Regions from separate parts of the Flavobacterium sp. FG68 genome, predicted to be linked through region 2. Evidence: riboswitches for the same ligand, from Rfam matches in the RefSeq annotation. Region 2 holds a riboswitch; the other holds the start of a gene.

Region 1 (7,017 bases), on a different contig from region 2:
GATTTATAGCCGGAATTCCCCAAATTATCCTGCCATTTAATATATTCAGAATCAAGTTGCCAGGATTCATTCCCCTCAACCACCATTGGAGTTTTATTTGGATCTGGTTTAAAATAAGTAATGCTGTAATTCTTTAAAGTTGTGTTTTTAAAATATTCACTTCCTGCTATTTCGTACCATTCATCTTCATCGGGTTTTCCGTTTTTATTTTTGTCGTAAGCCACAGAAATAATTCCCGCTTCGCAAGATCCAAAACGTGCTTCATTCGCCTGATTTCCCCAAAATGCATTTCCTAAAACTTTAAAATCGCGTCCGGCCATATTTGGGATTGTATGATCAAATCCAAAAACAACATATCCGCCAAAACCGCCTAATGAAATCATTGTTGTACTTGAACCAACAAGAGCTTTTTTTGCTGTACTAATAAGATTACTTTGTGTATTTCCCGTTACATATTCCGGAATTGTATTCGTAAACTGACCAGCTGCCGGACGAAAATCAAATACATTCGAGATGTATTTACTGTACGCTTTTGTTTCTTGCACAACATTGATAGTTGACGTGAATGTTTTTACCGCTCCGTTAACTTCTACTTTTAAAGTCAGTTTGTAATTTTTTAAATACGGACTAATAAAATCCAATTGTAAATTCTGAGAAATCAGAGAATCTTCATTTGCAATCCACGTTAGTTTTGAATTGGCTGGCAGATTTGGCGCAATATTCAGCACTTTAAATCGGTCAATTGAATAAGATTCTTTTAGTACTTCTGCGGGAATTTCAACATTGTCTTCTTCCTTATCGGTTTCACAAGCAATAAATCCCAAAAAGAGAATTGACAGCAATGTGGTTTTTAAAATTTTAAAAGGAATTGTTTTCATTTATAATATTAGTTTTTTTACTTTTTACTTCTAACTTTTTGCTTTTTGCTTCTCACTTCTTAGTGATAAAAGTGATATGCGCCGGAATATTTCCAGCCGTTGTTTTCCACTTCAATTTGCCTTCTGGCGTAAAACAATAGATGTAACCTGTTACGACATAATTCTGGGCATCGGTTATATAAATTTCTTTTGTTTCGGGATTTACCTGAAGTCCGTACGGGATCATAATTTGCTTTTCAGTTCCGTCGGTAATAATTCTATCCGTGATTATTTGTTTGGTTTTCGTATCGAGGATTCCGTAAATAATTTTATTGCTGTTGGTTAAGTAACTCCACGATACGCTGTAGAAATAAAGTAAATCGTCGACCAGACAAGTATCTGAAACCGGAATATCTAACTGCATTTTTTTCTCATCGGTTTTGGTATCAATGACAAAAAGATTCGAAGGCGTGTTGTAATAATCCCCTCTGGAACTCACATAAATATCGCCTCGGCTGTCAATCTGCATGCTGTACAAATTGATTCCGACATCTATTTTTTTGATTTCTTTGAAAGTTTCCAAATCAATTACAGAAACAGTTCTATCGTAATTCGGAACTCTGTAACCTCCGGAATTCGCTACATACAATTTTCCGTTATGAACCACCATTTGTTCGGGTTGATAGCCAACGGTTACTTTTCTTTTTATTTCTAATGATATGGTATCGATTTCGGCAACAAAACCAATTTCTGCATTTGGATCAATCGCTACCGGACCAGAATAAGAACTTACATAAGCTTTGTCTTTATAAAAAGTCACATAGCGGCAGTTGGGAATATCTATTTTTTTGATGCGTTTTGCTGTCCATTTTTCTATGACCTCAACTTTGTTGGAACAATTGATTACGGCATAAACTTTATTGCCATAAATTTTAATATCGTTTCCAACATCGCCTAATTCTTTTACAACTGTTGGGTTTCGTTCCGAATAAATATCGGTGGTGTAGTTTCCGGTTCTGTAATTAAAAACGTCAATACTGGCGCGGTTCATTCCCATATTTCCTTCGTTCAAAAGATAAAAACCTTCGATATTGCCGTCACTTCTTGGCGCAGCAACACTTTTATCTGTTGATGGAAAAATGGTTTCATCTTCTCTGCAGGAAGCAAAAGCCAGAATGATCCATAAACTGAGAATTATTTTTGCGGTTATCTTTTTCATAGCTCAATACTTATTATAAATTTCACTGTGCGGCCCGGCATTGGATAATTGTATATCACTTCATAATTTTGGTTGAGAACATTGTTGAGTTCTACTGCGCCCTTTAATTTGTAATTCTGAAATGCAAATGATTTTTGAACGGCTAAATCATGAGTATACCACGGTTGAACTTCATTAATTTTTATGTTATTGACATTTCCGTTATAGCGTTTCCCAACATAAATAAAACTGTAGTTGAAATTCCAGGTTTCATAATCAGCATTTAAGATTCCTGAACCGCTGTGCCACGGTGTATACGGAATTTGGTCTCCGTAAGAGGATAATTCAAGACCGCCGAATTTGGTATAATCTTTACTTTCAGAATAGGTGTAAGTAAGATTTGCAGCAAGATTTACTTTTCCAAAATGAGTTCCCATATTCAAAACAGATTCTATTCCTTTTCCTTTCACCTGTCCGATATTCGTCATCATCCAGCGGAAAAGATTTCCGGTTGGCGCGGCGATTATTTTATCTTTTGTATTGGTGTAATAACCGTCTAACTGAAAAGAGAATTTGTCGAAAAAGCCTTTATTCTGAGGAAAATTATACGTGAATCCAATATCGTATTGATTCATATATTCTGGTTGCAAAGTGCTTGAACCAATCATGGTATAATACAAATCGTTGAAAGTAGGCATTCTGAAAATTCGTTTTGCAAACGCTCTCAGGTTAAAATCGTAACTTTTAAATGGTGTATAGCCTAAAAATAATGCCGGAGTAAATTCTGTTTTATCGGGAGCTTTTGCATTGTAGCGAACTTCTTCCTGAACATTGGTTCCAATAACGCTTCCTAAAGCTTTAAAACCGCCAATTCTGTAAGTACTTGCTAAAGAAACTAATGTAGTATATCGCTGCGGAAATGAAAATTGAGTCTGGATTCCTCTTCTTGTAGCGTTTAATTTGTTGTATTGAAAATCTGTAGAAAGCGAAACATCCCAATTTGATAAAATGCTATACATATTGACTGCGGAGATATAATATTCCTGCTGATAATAACTATCGTCTGACTGCGAGCCTTCGGTTACGGTTTCGCCTAATATGTTTGTGGTATCTCTGGCAACGTAATGTGTATAATCGTAAGCGAATTTTGCCCTTGCCTGAAATTTATATTTTTCGGTAAAGTCTTTTACCAAAAATGCCTGAGTGAAAAAATTCTTGTCGTATTGCCTGAAACCGTCTGAAAATTTGTTTTCTACAATCGCTCCCGGCGCTCCTCTGTCTGAATCGTAATAATAAACTTTAGCATCCCACGAACCTTTATTTATTTTCCCATAAAGACCAGATTCTACTCGTAAAGCTTCAATATCACTATTATGTCTCGTGGCTGTGGTATCGTAAGCAACCGTTCCGTCGAGATTGTTTCTTTTGTATCTGAATTTATATTCTCCGTTCGATTTTATGTATTCAGAACTAAAACTCATGCTGACTTTGTCGCTTAATTTTTGTTCCCATCTAAAAGACGGATCAAAATAATTGATTGACATTGTCTTGAAACGTACTAAGAGATTTGTTTTTTTATAGCCAATAAAAACCGGACGTTTTGTTCTTAAATAAATTGTAGAAGCCGCCGCAAAGTCTTTTGCCGATTGGAATATTTCGCTTTTCTGTCCGTTATACATCGTTAGGGATTCCATGTCGTCAAGAGAATATTTCCCTAAATCGGTAACGCCGTTTTGTGCATTTCCTAATTGTATTCCATCATAAAAAACACCTACGTGATGTGTTCCCATGTTACGAACATCAACGGTTTTAAGACCGCCAAGTCCGCCGTAATCTTTTATTTGGCTTCCGGCAAAATACCGAAGTGCATCGGCAACATTATGGCTCGCTAAATTTTCAAGTAATTTACCCGAAAGTGTCTGCACCGGAATAACTTCCTGATAGGGTTTTCCTTTTAAGATTACTTCTTTTAAAACCCGCAGACTATCTGTCTCTACTTGCGAATGAAGTACAAACGGAGCAAAAAGTATAAAAGTAAATAAGAGTATTTTTTTTCTATAATACATCACCAATTTAATTAAATAAACTTCGGGATGTAATAGCAAAAAGAGATAATCCTGTTATGTAAATAACAGGTCAATTCTTGTTGTCAACTTTATTCCACGAAAGTCTTAAACTATATGATTGTGGCAGGTCTCCTGACTTGTTCCATCTTAAACAGCCTTCTCATCCACACGGGACAATGGCAATAGTAGTGTTTAAAGACTTATATAGAACTTACAGTAGCGGGTCTGTTCAGGATTTACACCTGATTCCCTTTTAACTGTTTTTTCATTAAATTTGAAAAAACAGACCAAAATCTGGCGCAAAGATAGAACTATCCTGAAAAAAATGATGCAGGAATTGGTAAAATAAGTTTATTTAAAAAATTAAGAAGTCTTTTCGAGAACTAAATTAAATTAATCAGCACCGCCGTCGACGCTGTCAAAAGTTTCTCTTTCTTTAGGTGTGATACTGTATTTTACAGAAACCATTGGCCCGTAATACACATCAAACTGATTTCCGTTGGCACGCAGCTGCATCTGACCAATGATGCCTGCCAGAAAATGGATATTGGGCGTTATACCTGCCGTGTAGTAAACTGATAATCTAAAAATATCAAAATGCTCTTCGGCATAATCTTTTGAGGCAAACTTTAGCATTAATTCTGTATAATATCCAATGTTTGGTGCTAAAAATATAGGTTTTTCTTTAGTTTGACGCAGAAAATGATTTCTCTTAATCGCGGAATTGTTTGATGAACTCCGTTTCTATCGTCAAAAAATTTGGTTTCAAAACGCACTTGTTCAAAAATGGATCCTTTTGGCATATCCTGAGAAAAAGTTCCCATTACAATAAGCCTGTTTTCTAAGGTTTCATAATTTCCGGCTTCTTCTACGGCATATTTTTGATTGTGAGCATAACCCAGCCACAGTTTTATATTTTTAAATCCTGAATAAATAAGCCACGGCCTAACTACAACACGCTGTGTATAAGCAAAAGGATTTCCATTGGTATATGCACCTTGTGTCACCAATTGAAAATCGGCCTGTCCGCTCAAATGCCATTTTTCATAAATTGGGAAAGCAATATCCCCTTCTTCAATAGATGCCGGAATAAAACCAATAGAATATGGAGCATCCTGCGCTTTAGCAATTTGTATAAAAACTGCACAAAATAATAATAGAAAACCTTTTTTAATCGTACTCATAAATCTTAGTTTACTTATTTAAAATAAAGCCTAAACAGGAGTATAACAAAGATAAAAAGGCTGTGCGTTATGCTTAAAGGATTTAATGTTGCAGATTATAATATGAAACCAAGTTTTACTTTATTTCTTTTTTGAAAAAGTAAGTTTTTCAATTTCCCTTAGAAATTCAGAATCAAACTCAGAATAAGCACGTAACATATATTTTTCGTCTCGTTTATGCATCACCAAACGGATTTTCTGAACCATCAGCCAAATAGGTTCGTAGCGTTTGTGTCCTAAAAGATATTGCAATTGTAAAATGGAGAATTTCTTTTTAGAAAGTGTCATTAATTCAATACAAATCATCCAGTATCTAAAGGGTAAATTGGAGTTTTCCATCACGGTTCCGGATCGAAGACTGATTCTGTTTTTGCATTTTTTACATTGAAATTTTAAATCGACTGTTCTGAAAGAATGGGAATTATGCCCGCACTTTTTACAAACCAAACCGTTTTCCAGTCGTTTGTTTTTAAATTCCTCAATGCAGGTTTCTTCGTCATTGTATTTTTCGAAATATTGCCGTAATTCCATTAAAAAAAATCTCTTTTCAGAAACTAAATATAAAATAAATCTTTGCTTACAAAAAACGATTTTCCATAAAAAAGAGGAAATTCAAATTAGAAAATCCTCTTTTAAAATTATAAAAAATACAATTACAGTTTGTGGGCTATTTCTTTTTTATACTTATTCAATATAGATTTTGTCATACCCAAACTTGCTTTGGTCGAGTCTACTGCTAAATAAATAAAATACTCTCCGTTATCAGAAACATCAATAATATGAATTTGAGAAGTAAGCGTAATCATAACGTTATCAACAACCTGACCTTGTAATTTTAAAGCTCTTATGGCGTTCATTTCTGCTTTAACGACTTCAAGATTATAGGCAGATGCTAATTCAGGGTCAAAATCGCTAAAAGCTGATTGTGAATAATAGGACATTCCGCTTTTGATTTCTGCTACAGAAACTGCGATAAAACCAGGTACGTTCTTTTTAAGATCTTCTCCAAATTGTTTTAAAAAATCAGACATATGTTTTGGGTTTAATAGGATTCTAAAATGTTATTTCTTGTGGTACTTGACACAAATTTATAGATCTGATTTTATTTAATTATCCGCAATACATACCTTTTTTTATTTTTTTTCTTACTTTTTTCTAAAAGAAAAATGATCAAAAAAAAGGGAAAGATATCGAATACCTTTCCCCTTTTTATAACTAACCTTTGTATTTAAAAAGTAACAAATTTTGCACCTAAACTGAACCATCTTGCCGGCAAAGGAAACGCTCCAATTTCATAATAAGTAGTATTGAAAATGTTTTGTGCATCAATAAAAATGGTAAACTTTTTAATAGACTGACTAATTCTGGCGTCATTAATCCAGTAAGAAGCTCCGGTAACTCTTTCGTTAAAACGAGTTGCCAGTAAAACGGAGAAATCTTTATGCTGAAAATCTATCGTATTGGTTACCTGATGTTTTAAAGACGAAATCAAATATTTAGAATACGGTTCGTCGCGGGTATCTTTAAATTTAGAATCTAAGTAAGAATAGCCTAAAGTGAAATTCATTTTTGAATCATCAGAAAAATTAAAACTGTATGATCCACGCATATTGATTCCGTTAGTAATTAAATCACCGTAGTTTTGACTTTGCCACGGCACCGTTGTCACCATT
Region 2 (7,017 bases):
TTTTTGTCATGGTCATGGCCAGTGCTTCAACATTATTGTAAGTGTCCAGATTCTCTTTTTTATTCCACAATTTTACCATTACTTCCTGAGTAGCGTCTTCGGCTTCCTCGGTACTGGTAAGCAATCGTTTTGCCAGACGAAAAACTTTGTCTTTAAAAGGATTAACTAATTCTATAAACACATTCTGGTTCATAAATTAAAAGGTTATTCGTTAGCTTATATAGTCAAGACGAGCCACAATTATTTTTGTTACAGCAATAATGTAAAATTTTTTTAGGTAAAAAGAATACTACTTAAAACTAAAGGTAGTATTTTTACGTTAATAGAATACCAAGACACCGAAACCTAATTTCTATGAAACCAATTTTAAAGGCAATACTATTTTTGTTTGTACTAACATTTGCTTTGCAATCTTGTGAAGATGAGGATGATGTTAGAGCTCCCGCGGAGTTACAGGTAAACGATTTTATATGGAGAGGATTAAATACGTACTATTTATGGCAGGCTGATGTACCTAATTTAGCCGATGACCGCTTTGGTACAAAAAGTGAATTAAACTCTTTTTTATCTGGATATTCGCATCCAGAAGACTTATTTCAGGATTTATTAAACAAACCGGTAAGCAAATATCCAAGTAATGCTATTGATCGTTTTAGCTGGATTGTAGAAGATTATACGGTTTTAGAACAAGAACTTAACGGCATCACTAAAAATAATGGTGTTGATTTTAAACTAACCAGAGTTGCCGAAGGTTCTAATGATTTAGTAGGTTATGTTCGTTATATTATCCCAAACTCTGATGCTTCTGGTAAAGATATTAAAAGAGGGGATTTATTTACAGGTGTAAACGGAACTAAATTAACTGTTTCAAACTATCAGTCATTATTATTAGGACCTGATACTTATACTCTAAATTTTGCCAGCTATAATGGCTCTTCTTTTGTTTTAAATGGAAAATCACTTTCTTTAACTAAAACAACTTTAGAAGAAAACCCAATTTTAATCAATAAAGTAATTACTTCCGGCAGTCATAAAATTGGTTATTTAATGTATAATGGTTTCTATCAGGACTATGACTCTCAATTAAATGAAGCATTTGGTGAATTAAAAGCACAGGGTGTTACAGATTTTATTTTAGATTTAAGATATAACGGAGGTGGTTCTGTACGTACGGCAACACGTTTGGCAAGTATGATTACGGGACAGTTTGACGGTGAAATATTTTCGAAAAGACAATATAATTTTAAAGTCATGGCCGCATTTAATACTGAAGGACTAGAGAAGTTAAATGAAAGATTTGTTACCAATTTTGGCGGTAATTCTGTAAATAGCTTGAATATGGCTACGGTTTATGTTTTGACAACTTCAAATACGGCGTCTGCAAGTGAATTGGTTATAAATGGATTAAAACCTTACATCAACGTTGTTCAAATTGGCGAAACCACTATTGGTAAAAACGTTGGCTCAATGACACTTTATGATTCGAAAAGCTTCGATAAAATAAATGTAAATCCAAATCATAAATATGCCATGCAGCCTTTAATTTTTAAAATTTCTAATGCTGCAGATTTTGGAGATTATACAGGAGGATTGGTTCCAACTTATGTTCAGTATGAATACATAAATAATTATGGTGTTTTAGGTGATCCTTCTGAACCATTGCTGAATTTGGCAATCTCTAAAATTACAGGTTCTGCTGCTAAGAAAATCCAAACAGATCATAACGCAGTTTTACCATACATAAGCGATTCTAAAAAAATCAACGGATTACGAAACGAAATGTATCTGTAATGCTCTAAGGAGTTTTAAAAATATAATAGAAATAAAAAAAAAGGCTTTCAGAAATGAAAGCCTTTTTTTACCAAAAACAAATAAAAACTAATTCTAAAGTAAATTAATCATTAAAGTAAAAACCGTTTGGACCCACTCCAACAGTTAATTCTTTTTGTAAACTTCCAGTTAAACTGTATATGTATGCTTTGCTGTCAGCTTTAAAATCTCCGCTGTCAGCTATATAAATAAGGTTGTTGTTAACTGCAAATCCATATAAATAACCTAAACTAGGCGTTACGATTGCAGTTGTTGAAGCTTCAGTTGCACTTGTACCAATAGCGTAAACTGAATTGCCTACTGTATAATAAATTTTATTGTCGTAAACATCTAAAAATGCTGCTCCGTCTAATGACTCAGGGAATGTGATTCTGGAAATAGAGTTGTCTGCTAATTTTACTTTTACAATTTCGCTTCTGTCTTCATAAGGACTTCTTAAAATATATAAAGTCCCATTATTTTCTTCGATACCATCTGCACTTGAACCAATTGCTACTGGAGCCTCTAATGCTTTTGTAGCAATATTTACCACTAATAATTTATCATTATTATAAGGTTCAGTAATATATAATTTACCATTTTCTTCTACAAGTCTGTTAGCTGTTGCGTTTAAGTTAATTTTAGACTCATATGTATTTGTAGCTAAATTGATTACAGCAACATAATCATCAGTATTTCCGTTTGGATTACTTGCTGAAAAATAAGTATTAGCATTAGTTACATACGCTTTACCATCTTTTACAACACCATATCTTGGATTTGCAAGTCCAGTATCGATTTTAGCAATCAATTTAAATGTGTATTTGTTTACCACATTTATAACATTTGAACCACCTGCAATAATATAAGCTCTGTCTCCGTCAAAAAAGATATTTTGAGCATATTTTCCAAGTAAATCTGAACCGTTTGCAGCAGTGTAAACATCTTTTTCAAAAACGTTGAAATCATTGCTTGAAAAAGAAACACTTCCTTGTCCTGCGCTTCCTTCGTTTAAAATAAGGAATCCGTTTTTATATTCTACCTGGTCATTATCGTCATCACTCGAACAAGAAACGAATAACGAGACGCTAAACGCCATTAAAAGTAATTTACTAAGTTTCATAATTATTAAAATTTTAGAGTTAAATACATATTGAAATTTCGACCCGGCATTGGTCTGTCTTCAAGGCTTTCATAATTTTTATTGAAAATGTTTAAAACTTGAAAACCAAGTTTGAAAGAGTCAAGGAATTTAAAATCATAATCGATTCCGACATTTGAAATGTTGTAATCGTTTATAATTTCGTCCGGATTATTATCGGCTCTTGTATAAACAAAACCGTTGTATAAAAATTGGTAATAAGCAGAAATCCTGTTTCTTGAATAAGCGACAGAAGCCGTTACTTTATTATAAGGAACAAAGAAAAGCTGCTTTTTAGTGGCTTCATCTTTTGAAGCGGTATACGCATAAGAAGCATTGGCACTTAAGTTATTTTTACCGAATTGTTTTTTCCAGCTCAATAAAGTTTCAGCACCGTAACTATTAACGTTGTCTTTATTTGTTGGACTCCAAATGCCGTTTTTGCCCGGAACCCATTGCAGTAAATCTTTAATTTTCATGTAGTAGAAAGTCTGCGTAAGCGAAATATTTTTGAAAGTAAACACGTTTCCAATTTCTGCCTGATACGAACTTTCTGGTTTTAAATCAGGGTTTCCGCCTTCGTCCCAATACAAATCATTATAAGTTGGAATTCTGAAGTTTCGGGATATATTCAGTTTTAAATTGTACAATTTACTGAACTGATACGAAGATCCTAAAGAGAACAAAACCGGAGATTTGTAATTATCTGTAAACTCTTTTCGAACACCAAGTTCGTTTTTCCAGGCTTCAGAGAAATCTTGTTTGACCAATATTCCTGCTGAGCTGATTTCGCGAACGTGATCGCCAAAACTGCTTCCGTAACCTTTAGTTCTGTTATAGTCTAAAATTCCATTTATTTGGGTTGATTTGAATAAAGTATATCCTAAATCCACTTTTGTAATTAAACTTTCAGTTTTTCCGTAAGTGTAGATGTTGGTTGAATTATCAGCAAAATATTGATAGTTTTCAAAGATATACGCTGTTTTAAAATTGGTTTTAAATTTTCCAAAATCACCGTCGTATTCTAATAAACTTCGATTGAAACCATTTACATATTTGCTTTTCGTTTCCGTTTCTACAACTAACGAAGTATTTCTATCTGTATTTGAAAACTGACTATAAAGCTTTAAGGTGTTTTTTGAGTCGATTTTATAACCTGCATTAGCGGTCATGGTTATAATATCGTATTGTCCGTTTTGGTTCCAGCGCTGTTCGCCTCGCCAGGTGTAACGGTTTAAATACTTGTAATCGTTTGTGGAGCTGTTTTTAGAAAAACCAATTTGTGCACTCCATCTTTCGTTAGAAATATTCGTTTTATAATTTATTCCAATAGTATTGAAACTTCCGTAATCTAGTTTTAAATTATTCTCAGACCGATTATAAAATGCCAGATCGTTGTTTAAATGCACGGTTCCGCCAATGGCACCGCTTCCGTAAATAACACTTCCGCCGCCGGCTTTTACACTAATCGAATTATAATCAGAACCCGAAATTGTGTTGAAATCGGTGCTTCCGTTCATTTGCGAATTAATATTGATTCCGTTCCAGATTACAGCCGTTTGAGAAGAGGTAGTTCCGCGAAAAGAAACTGTAGAAAGCATTCCGCGTCCGTATTCTTTAAAATAAATAGTTGAATTGAAATTTAAAAGATCAGTCAGTAAAGCTTCATTTTTATTAATAATCGAATCATTAAGCTTTAAAACGGATTGGGAATTGGAGTATTTTTTCAGATTAGCATCAGAAACTACAACTTCTTTTAACTTAATAGAATCGCTCTGCGCCGAAATCAATTGGCACAACATTACAAGTAAAAAAGCAAAACGTATTCTTAAAGTCATAATTTCTACACTCTTTTTCCCGAGAGCTCGATATTTGTTACAAAGGCAGGTCTCCTGGCTCGCGTCTTGTTGTTTACCTTCCCATTCGCCAGCGCGAGCAGTGGTTTTGTAGTTTACAACAAGCATTCTTTTTAGAACTAAGCTTACAGTTGCGGGAACAGCTCAAGATTTTACTTGATTCCCTTTTAATGTGTTTTGTAAAAACACAACCTTAATTTGCTGCAAAGATAAAGTTAAAATTATTGAATATTCAAATTTGTTTTACTATTTCAATTAAATTCTAAACAAAACTAAATTAAAATGTAATTTTTATGACTTGTCCAAAATCGACTTTATTTTGAAAAGCCTCTTTTAATGGCAGTGAAGTTTGATGACATAATACGCTTCTAATAATTCCGGCATGCGCTACAATAATGATAGGCTGCTGAGTTTTCTGCAGAATTTGTTCTGCTAAAAAATCACCAACTCTTTGATGTAATTCCACAAATGATTCACCATTTAAAACTTGAATGTTTACAAAATCTTCCATCCACGGATTTAATTGTTCTGGCGGAATTTCGTTCCAGTTTTTCAATTCCCAGTCGCCAAAATTCATTTCTTTCAAACGATCGTCTTCCTGATAAGAAATTGTTTTTATATTTTGCTGAATGTGTTTTGCTAAAATAGAACAGCGTTTTAGCGGACTTGAAAAAATAATAGCTTCAGTAGGTAATTCTGAAACAATTCGGTTAAAAATTTTGTCAAAAGGTTCCGCAATATTTACATCAGACTGGCCGTAACAAATTCCTTTTTCGCAGATGGTTTCGGTGTGGCGAACTAAATAAATTTCCATATAAAAAGAATACTTAAATAATAAATTACTTCGCACACCTGCTGTGTTGCACCAAGACAATCTCCCGTATAACCGTCAATCCATTTTTGAAAATATCTTGCGAGAAAATATCTGGTTATAAAAACAGGAATTAAAACTAAGAGAACTTTATAATTGAAATAGGAGAGTCCCAATAACGGAATTAATCCAAAGAAAAAAGACCCGAAAACTTCTTTCCAACTATGTTGTTTAGCAATTGGTTTGCTTTTGCTCGAAGCGTCATCACGAGAATAGTGATGCGTAAAAATAATGCTGATCGCCGCCAAACGACTTAGAGAATGTGCCGAAATAAATAAAAGGAAAATCACTAAAATGTTATTAGTGAAAAGTAAAATAGATTCAGAAAGCAGTTTGAATTTCGCCAGAAAAAGTAAAACCAATCCAATTGCTCCATAAGCACCAATAGCGCTGTCTTTCATAATCATCAGGATTTTTTCTTTAGTCCAGCCGCCGCCGAATCCGTCGCAGACATCTGCAAATCCATCTTCATGAAATGCTCCGGTTGTTAAAACTGAAATTATTATTGAAAAAATTACAGCTGTTTCTGTTGAAAGAAAAAGAGAGAAAATATAAAAAGCCAGAAATGAAATCGATCCAACAATCCAGCCAATAATAGGAAAATATCTTGTTGCTTTATTTAAATAATCCGGATCGTGAGTAATGTTTTTTGGACATGGAATTCTGGTGTAGAACATTAAGCAGGTGAAGAAAATGTGTAGTTCTTTTTTCATTAATTATTGTTTTTCTATTTAGTATGTCATTTCGACGAAGGAGAAATCTCCGCAAGTAGCTCGACAAAGATTGGTTATATGGATTGCGGAGTTACTTGTGGAGATTTCTCCTTCGTCGAAATGACAAAAATGAGTATAAATCATTAATGAACATAATTATTTATGCTCAATTGAAGTTTACTTCCTACTAACCCCAGCACTTTCAAAACTAGCCATTTCATTCAAAAAAGCCTCAGCCGATTTTAAAATAGGAAAAGCAACCGCACAACCCGTTCCTTCGCCAAGACGCAAATCTAAATTTAAAATAGGTTTAGCGCCAAGATAATCTAATAATTTTTGATGCGCTTTTTCGGCAGAACAATGGCAGAAAATGGCATTTTTTTTAATATCAGGATTTATTTTAGAGGCAATTAGATAAGCAACAGAACAAATAAAACCATCAACAAGAATCAGCATTTTATTTTCGTAAGCCGCTAGCATTCCGCTAGCCATCTGAATTATTTCAAAACCTCCAAAATAGGCGATTTGTTGTTTTAATTCGGCTTGACCGGAATAATTCCCGATTGCTTTTTTTAGAATATTTTGTTTATTTAGCAGTTTTTGATCGTTAATTCCGGTTCCTTTTCC

The links. Region 2 has a riboswitch for cobalamin ahead of ACODSB_RS18060 (TonB-dependent receptor plug domain-containing protein). Riboswitches for the same ligand answer to the same signal wherever they lie in the genome.
Region 1: it holds a riboswitch for cobalamin, as region 2 does, so the genes downstream of both, ACODSB_RS06915 (TonB-dependent receptor) here and ACODSB_RS18060 (TonB-dependent receptor plug domain-containing protein) in region 2, are expected to answer to the same signal.

The regions. Positions count from the first base shown of each region.
Region 1 is NZ_JBMDIY010000008.1:8,448-15,464, forward strand. It holds gene ACODSB_RS06905 (cell surface protein) at 1-878, opposite strand, end outside; gene ACODSB_RS06910 (YncE family protein) at 931-2,076, opposite strand; gene ACODSB_RS06915 (TonB-dependent receptor) at 2,073-4,121, opposite strand; cobalamin riboswitch at 4,227-4,428, opposite strand; gene ACODSB_RS06920 (hypothetical protein) at 4,515-4,757, opposite strand; gene ACODSB_RS06925 (DUF2490 domain-containing protein) at 4,787-5,305, opposite strand; partial or broken gene ACODSB_RS06930 (transposase) at 5,429-5,875, opposite strand; gene ACODSB_RS06935 (hypothetical protein) at 5,998-6,375, opposite strand; gene ACODSB_RS06940 (TonB-dependent receptor plug domain-containing protein) at 6,573-7,017, opposite strand, start outside.
Region 2 is NZ_JBMDIY010000030.1:69,387-76,403, reverse strand. It holds gene ACODSB_RS18075 (RNA polymerase sigma factor) at 1-193, opposite strand, end outside; gene ACODSB_RS18070 (S41 family peptidase) at 355-1,791, shown strand; gene ACODSB_RS18065 (YncE family protein) at 1,895-2,932, opposite strand; gene ACODSB_RS18060 (TonB-dependent receptor plug domain-containing protein) at 2,938-4,788, opposite strand; cobalamin riboswitch at 4,816-5,017, opposite strand; gene cobC (alpha-ribazole phosphatase) at 5,084-5,620, opposite strand; gene ACODSB_RS18050 (adenosylcobinamide-GDP ribazoletransferase) at 5,605-6,390, opposite strand; gene cobT (nicotinate-nucleotide--dimethylbenzimidazole phosphoribosyltransferase) at 6,568-7,017, opposite strand, start outside.